DNA from 2 places in the Thauera aminoaromatica genome. Region 1 is predicted to be linked to the other one. Evidence: riboswitches for the same ligand, from Rfam matches in the RefSeq annotation. Region 1 holds a riboswitch; the other holds the start of a gene.
The links. A riboswitch is a leader RNA that binds a small molecule or an ion and turns the genes downstream of it on or off. The one in region 1 is predicted to bind cobalamin.
Positions count from the first base shown of each region.

Region 2: linked by a shared signal. The riboswitch ahead of bluB (5,6-dimethylbenzimidazole synthase) and the one ahead of TMZ1T_RS18120 (energy-coupling factor ABC transporter permease) in region 1 are both predicted to bind cobalamin.

Region 1 is NC_011662.2:4,105,815-4,109,210, forward strand. Features, by position in the region: gene TMZ1T_RS18115 (helicase-related protein) at 1-1,015, shown strand, start outside; cobalamin riboswitch at 1,190-1,414, shown strand; gene TMZ1T_RS18120 (energy-coupling factor ABC transporter permease) at 1,684-2,322, shown strand; gene cobM (precorrin-4 C(11)-methyltransferase) at 2,322-3,149, shown strand; gene TMZ1T_RS18130 (sirohydrochlorin chelatase) at 3,146-3,396, shown strand, end outside.
Region 2 is NC_011662.2:1,251,206-1,254,601, forward strand. Features, by position in the region: gene TMZ1T_RS05555 (VOC family protein) at 703-1,179, opposite strand; cobalamin riboswitch at 1,581-1,773, shown strand; gene bluB (5,6-dimethylbenzimidazole synthase) at 1,823-2,632, shown strand; gene TMZ1T_RS05565 (nitrate regulatory protein) at 3,228-3,396, shown strand, end outside.

The DNA of each region.
Region 1 (3,396 bases):
GTTCTCGGCCACCTTCTCGGACGAGATCCGCGAGCTCGCCCACGGCCTGCTGCAGAACCCGGCAGAAGTGGAAGTCGCCCCGCGCAACACCACCGCGGAGCGCGTCGACCAGGCGGTGTACCTGATCGGCCAGAAGCAGAAGCGCGAACTGCTCGCCCACCTGATCAAGGAAAAGCAGTGGTTCCAGGCGCTGGTGTTCACCCGCACCAAGCACGGCGCCAACAAGCTCGCCGAGTACCTCACCAAGCACGACATCGGCGCCGCCGCGATCCACGGCAACAAGAGCCAGGCCGCGCGTACGCGCGCGCTGGCCCAGTTCAAGGACGGCTCCCTGCCGGTGCTGGTGGCCACCGACATCGCCGCGCGTGGCCTGGACATCGACCAGCTGCCCCAGGTGGTGAACTTCGAGCTGCCCAACGTCGCCGAGGACTACGTGCACCGCATCGGCCGCACCGGCCGCGCCGGCGCCGCCGGCAATGCGATCTCGCTGGTCGACAACGAAGAAATCAAACTGTTGACCGCGATCGAGCGCGTCATCAAGCGCCGCATCGAGCGCGCCGTGGCCGAGGACTTCGTGCCCAGCGCCGGCGGCGAGGCCGCACACGACGCCGACCACCAGCGCGAACCGCTGCAGCGCCGCGGCGGCCGCAACGGCCAGGGCCGCAGCCCCGCCGCCGCGCCCGCGCGCAGCGAGCGCGCAGGCGGCGGACGTGCTCCGGCCCAGCCCGGCGGACGTGCCCCCGCGCGCACCCGCGGCGAGGCCGACGGCAATCGCGCGGCGCGCACGGGCGAGGCGCGCGAGCCCAACGGCAACCGCGGCTCGGCTCCGCGCCCGGACGTCGATGGCAACCGCGCCGTGCCGGCCCGCCGTGTCGAGGTGGACGGCAACCGCGCACCGTCCGCCAACCGCCGCCCGGAGGGTAACGCGCCCCGCCCCGCCGGCGCGAACCCGCAGCGCCGCCCGCAGCCCCGCGCCGCCCTGTTCGCCGCCAAGCCGGGCGGCGACAAGCGCTGAGCAGGACGACCGGAAACGGCGAGGCCGTCGGCGCGGGTCCGAGATTCGCATAACCCGCGCCGACGGCCGCATCGCGACTGGTGTCGCTCCCACGAAAACCGGCATCGCGACCGCGGCGCTCCCGTCCCCACCGCTGCACATCGCTTGCCTTCCCGCCCCAGCTTCGCCTATCCTTCGCTCCGCATTCGATCCGGGTGCCCTGTCATAGCTTCATATGACAGGGTGAAACGGGAAGTCCGGTGACGTCGTCCGCCTTGCGCGCGCACGACCATTCCGGCGCAGCCCCCGCTGCTGTGAGCCTGACGAATCCGCCAACACGCCACTGAGCCTTGCGCTCGGGAAGGCCGGCGGAGGAGGAAGACGGCAAGCCAGAAGACCGGCCCGATCGAGTACGGAACCCGCACCCGCCTGCAAGTGGCGTCGTGCGCGGTTCCAGGTTGATGTGAGCCCCGGGGTGTGGGTTCGATCCGACTGGTTTTCCGCCGGCTGCCCGTGTGCGCCGGAAGCTCCAGCCGACTCGTCGTGCAAGCGGTCTCCAGGCAATGCCGTGCCCGGCGTGCGCTCGCGGTTTCACCGCGTGCGTACGCCCACCGGCAGCGCCGCGCCCGCATGCCGCCCCCCGCCCGCGTGGTTCGCATCGTCGTTCCATGCACTCGTGGGGAGTCATCATGCACATCGAACCCGGCATCCTTTCCGGCGCCAAGATCGCCGCCGCCAACCTCGCCGCCACCGCGCTCGTCGCCGCCGAGGCGCCGCAACTTCTCAGGAAGCCGCAGCGCTTGCTGCGCACCCTGCTCGCAGCCCTGTTCTTCTCCGTCTTCATGCAGAGCTTCCATACGCCCGCCGGCGCATCGGAGCTGCACTTCATCGGCGCCATGCCGATCTACCTGACGCTCGGCTTCGTGCCCACCCTGCTCGGCTTCGGCCTCGGCCTGCTGCTTCAGGGCGGGGTCTTCGAGCCCGCCGACCTGCTGCATCTCGGGGTCAATTTCCTCTCGCTGGCCGTACCGCTGGTGGCGCTGCATGCCACGCTCGGCCGCAGGCTCGCCAGCGGCGCCGCGACGCGGGTGGGATCGGTGCTGAAGCTCGACGCCGCCTACTACGCCGGCGTCGCCGTCATGGTCGGCTTCTGGCTGGCCATGGGCGAGGTCGCCACGCCCTTCGCGGCATGGGCCGCCTTCGCCAGCGCCTACCTCCCGGTGGCGCTGATCGAGCCGGTGCTGACGGTCGCACTCGTCCGCCTGCTGCAGTCGCAGGCGCATCGTCCCCTCGTGCGGCTCTGCTTCGCCGTGCCGGCGCGCGGCTGATGACCGCGCTGCCGGGTACGGTCTGGTTCGTCGGCGCGGGCCCCGGCGACCCCGACCTGATCACCGTGAAAGGCCGCCGCCTGCTCGAGCGGGCGGGCGCGATCCTGTTCGCCGGCTCGCTGGTCGACCGCAGCGCGACGCAGTTCGCGCCCGCCCACTGCGAGATCCGCGACTCCAGGGACATGACGCTCGAGGGCATGAGCGCCTGGCTGCTGGACGCCTGCGCCCGCCATCCCGTCGTGGTGCGCCTGCAGACCGGCGACCCCGGCCTGTACGGTGCCCTGGTCGAGATGACGCGCCCGCTCGACGCCGCCGGCATTCCTTGGCGGGTGGTGCCGGGCGTGTCCTCGGCGATGGCCGCGGCCGCCGCCGCGGGCGAGACCCTGACCCTGCCGGAGGTGACGCAGACGGTGATCCTCACCCGTGTCGCCGGGCGCACGCCGATGCCGCCGGGCGAGGCGCTCGAGGCGCTCGCCGCGCACCGCACGACGCTGTGCATCTTCCTGTCGATCACGCTGCTGCACGAGGTGCAGCGTGCGCTGCGCGCCGCCGGCTGGCCGGAGGACGCCCCCATCGTGGTGGTGCACAAGGCGAGCTGGGCGGGCGCGGAGAAGATCGTGCGCGGCACGCTGGCCGACATCAAGCGCCGTTGCCAGGACGAGAAGATCGCCAGCCAGGCCATGATTCTCGCCAGTCCGGCGCTCGGCGCCCGCCTGTGGCCCGACCTCGCACGCTCGAAACTCTACGACCCGGGCTTCGGCCACCGCTTCCGCAAGGCGTCGATGCCGGCCGCCGCGGCCGGCATCGCCACCGGAGAAACCGCATGAACAAGACCGCCATCCTTCTCGTCGGCCACGGCTCGCGCAACCGCGAGGGCAACAAGGAGATCCTCCACTTCGCCGCACAATGGCGCGAACGCCATCCCGGCTGGCGCATCGAGACCTGCTTCATCGAGCACGCCGACGTGCTGCTCGACGAGGGCCTCGACCGCGCCGCGCACGCGGCGCACCGTGTCGTCACGATTCCCTTCATCCTCAACGCCGCGGGCCACGTCAAGATGGAGCTTCCGGCTGC
Region 2 (3,396 bases), 1.6 Mb from region 1:
GACGTACCAACCCGGGGGCCGGCGTCTTCGTTGTTGAAAACAGGGCGATTGGTCACCGCTGGAACGTACAAAGCAATATCAGTGCCTGTTTTGCAAGTGCTTGATTTAAAGGGTTCTGTTGCTCTGGAGAGGACGTCGCGAGGGGGGCGGTGTAAAAAAATTCGACACTTCGGGGCAGGTGCTGCGCCGCCGCATCCACGGCGACGCGCAGCGACCGAGGCGCATCGCCTGCCGCGGCGCTGCAATCGCGACTTGCGTCGCTCCTACAGGAGATGCCGGGGTTGCGGTGCTTGCGGGCGTTCGGGGTGCGCTGTGGGAGCGACGCGAGTCGCGATCACGGCCGTCTCGCAGCCGCCGAGGTGCATCGCCTGCCGCGGCGCTGGATCGCGACTTGCGTCGCTCCTACGTGAAACGCCGGGGTTGCGGTGCTTGCGGGCGTTCGGGGTGCGCTGTGGGAGCGACGCGAGTCGCGATCACGGCCGTCCCGCAGCCATCGAGGCGCATTGCCTGCCGCGGCGCTGGATCGCGACTTGCGTCGCTCCTACGTGAAACGCCGGGGTGGCGGTGCTTGCGGGCGTTCGGGGTGCGCTGTGGGAGCGACGCGAGTCGCGATCACGGCCGTCCCGCAGCGACCGAGGCGCATCGCCTGCCGCGGCGCTGGGTCGCGACTTGCGTCGCTCCTACATGAAACGCCGGGGGCGATCAGCTGGCGATGCGGGCGAAGGCTTCGACGACCTCGGGCGGGGCCTGGACAAGTTCGACGAGCACGCCCTCGCCGCCGATGGGGAATTCGTCGTTGCCCTTGGGGTGCAGGAAGGTGATGTCATAGCCCGCCGCGCCGCGACGGATGCCGCCGGGCGCGAAACGCACGCCGTTGGCGCCGAGCCATTCGACCGCCTTGGGCAGGTCGTCCACCCACAGGCCGACGTGGTTGAGCGGGGTGGTGTGCACCGCGGGCTTCTTCTCGGGGTCGAGCGGCTGCATCAGGTCGACCTCGACCTTGAACGGCCCGGAACCCATCGCGCAGATGTCCTCGTCGACGTTCTCGCGCTCGGACACGAAGTTGCCGGTGACTTCCAGGCCGAGCATGTCGACCCACAGGGTCTTGAGCTTCTCCTTGCTCGGACCGCCGATGGCGATCTGCTGGATGCCGAGGATCTTGAACGGACGCTGGGACATGGTGCCTCCTGGGTGGGCGGTTGTGTCAAGAATTCATAATTATAGAGGAATCGAGCCGGCGCTGCGTCGGGAGGGCCAATGGCCGAGCGCCGGTTTCGTGGGAATCGCGACTTGCGTCGCTCCCACGTCCCAACCCGGGCGCCGGGCGCAAGGATGTGCGCGCCGGTTTTCGTAGGAGCGACGCAAGTCGCGATCCAGCGCGGCGGCTGCGAGGAGCGTTTCTAGGTCGACGCGGGTGGGAATCGCGACTTGCGTCGCTCCCACGTCCCACCTCGGGCGCCGGGCGCAAGGATGCGCGCGCCGGTTTCGTAGGAGCGACGCAAGTCGCGATCGGGCGACCTCCCACCCCGCGCGGCGGTGTCCGCCTTGTTTTGCCCGCGGCCGCCTTTGCCGCTAAGCTTGCGCCCTCTCTGCTTCGAGGTGCCCGCGTGTGCGCGGGAGAATCGGGAAGGCGGTGCAATTCCGCCGCGCGCCCAGCGCCGTGTAGGGGATTGTCCGGGCGAGGTTCGCCCAGCCACTGGTCCACGAGGACCGGGAAGGCGCCCGGACGAGATGATCCGCAGCCGGAAGACCGGCCTCGAAGTGCATCCCGCAGCCGCCTGGTCGGTGGCTGCCCACTGCTCGACGACAAGGGGAATACTTCATGAGCAGCCCGACGCAGGCGCAGTGCGCGCCGGCGAGCACCGACGCGTCCGCACCGATTCACGACCCGGCCGCCGCGCGCTTCCAGGCCAATCCGTTGTTCGACGCCGCCGAGCGCGCCGCCGTCTATCGCGCCATCCACACCCGGCGCGACGTGCGTGGCGAGTTCCTGCCCGACGCGATCCCCGACGAGGTGCTCGCGCGCGTGCTCACCGCCGCGCATCACGCGCCCTCGGTCGGCTTCATGCAGCCGTGGGATTTCGTCGTGGTGCGCTCGCGCGAGGTGCGCGCGAAGATCCACGCCGATTTCCTCGCCGCGCACGCCGAGGCCGAGCAGATGTTCGACGAGGGCAAGCGCGACACCTATCGCAACCTGAAGCTCGAGGGCATCCTCGAGTCGCCGGTCAATATCTGCATCACCTGCGACCGCAGCCGCCACGGCCCGGTGGTGATCGGGCGCACGCACATCGGCGCGATGGACGTGTACAGCGCGGTGTGCGCGGTGCAGAACCTGTGGCTGGCGGCGCGCGCCGAGAACCTGGGCGTGGGCTGGGTGAGCATCCTGCACCAGCAGGCGCTGCGCGAGGCGCTCGGCATCCCGCGCGAGATCGTGCCGATCGCCTATCTGTGCGTCGGCTATGTGCGCGACTTCCACGCGCAGCCGGAGCTCGAGGCCGCAGGCTGGTTGAAGCGCGTCCCGTTGCCCGAGCTGCTGCATTTCGACGGCTGGCAGCGCGGGCCCGATGGGGTGGGCGAGGGCTTGATCGAGGCCATCGGCCAGCTCCGCCCGAGCCCTCGAAGCGCCGCGTAGCCCCTTGCGGGCGCGACGCGAGTCACGATCGCACGATTCCGCGTGCGGCAGCGGGCGGCGGGGGCGGCAGGGCCGTGATCGCGACTTGCGTCGCTCCTACGGCAGCGCCAGGCGGCGGCGCTGGAAGGGAGCGCTGGTTCTGGTGGGAGCGACGCGAGTCGCGATCGCACGATTCCGCCTGCGGCAGCGGGCGGCGGGGGCGGCAGGGCCGTGATCGCGACTTGCGTCGCTCCTACAGCAGCGCCAGGCGGTGGCGCTGGAAGGGAGCGGTGGTTCTGGTGGGAGCGACGCAAGTCGCGATCGCACGATTCCGCCTGCGACAGCGGGTGGCGGGGGCGGCGGGGCCGTGATCGCGACTTGCGTCGCTCCTACAGCAGCGCCAGGCGTCGGCGCTGGAAGGGCGCGCTGGTTTTGGTGGGAGCGACGCAAGTCGCGATCGCACGATTCCGCGTGCGGCAGCGGGCGGCGGGCGGCAGGGCCGTGATCGCGACTTGCGTCGCTCCTACGGCAGAGCCCAGGCGTCGGGCTTGCACGGGTCTTGCTTGGGGGGATGTGCGGCCGCCGGTCGCAGACCCTCTTCTTGCCGGAGCCCTGCATGGAATCGATCCTCGCCTTTTTGGTCGCTGCGCGCCGTTGTGAGCTGCGCGAGCTCGAGCAACTGGCGCGCAGCTGCGAGCTGGTGCGGGCGGTGAGCGAGCTGGTGCATCGCCTGCAGGCCGAGCGCGGGTGCTCGAATCTTCACCTCGCCGCGGGTGGCAGGCACT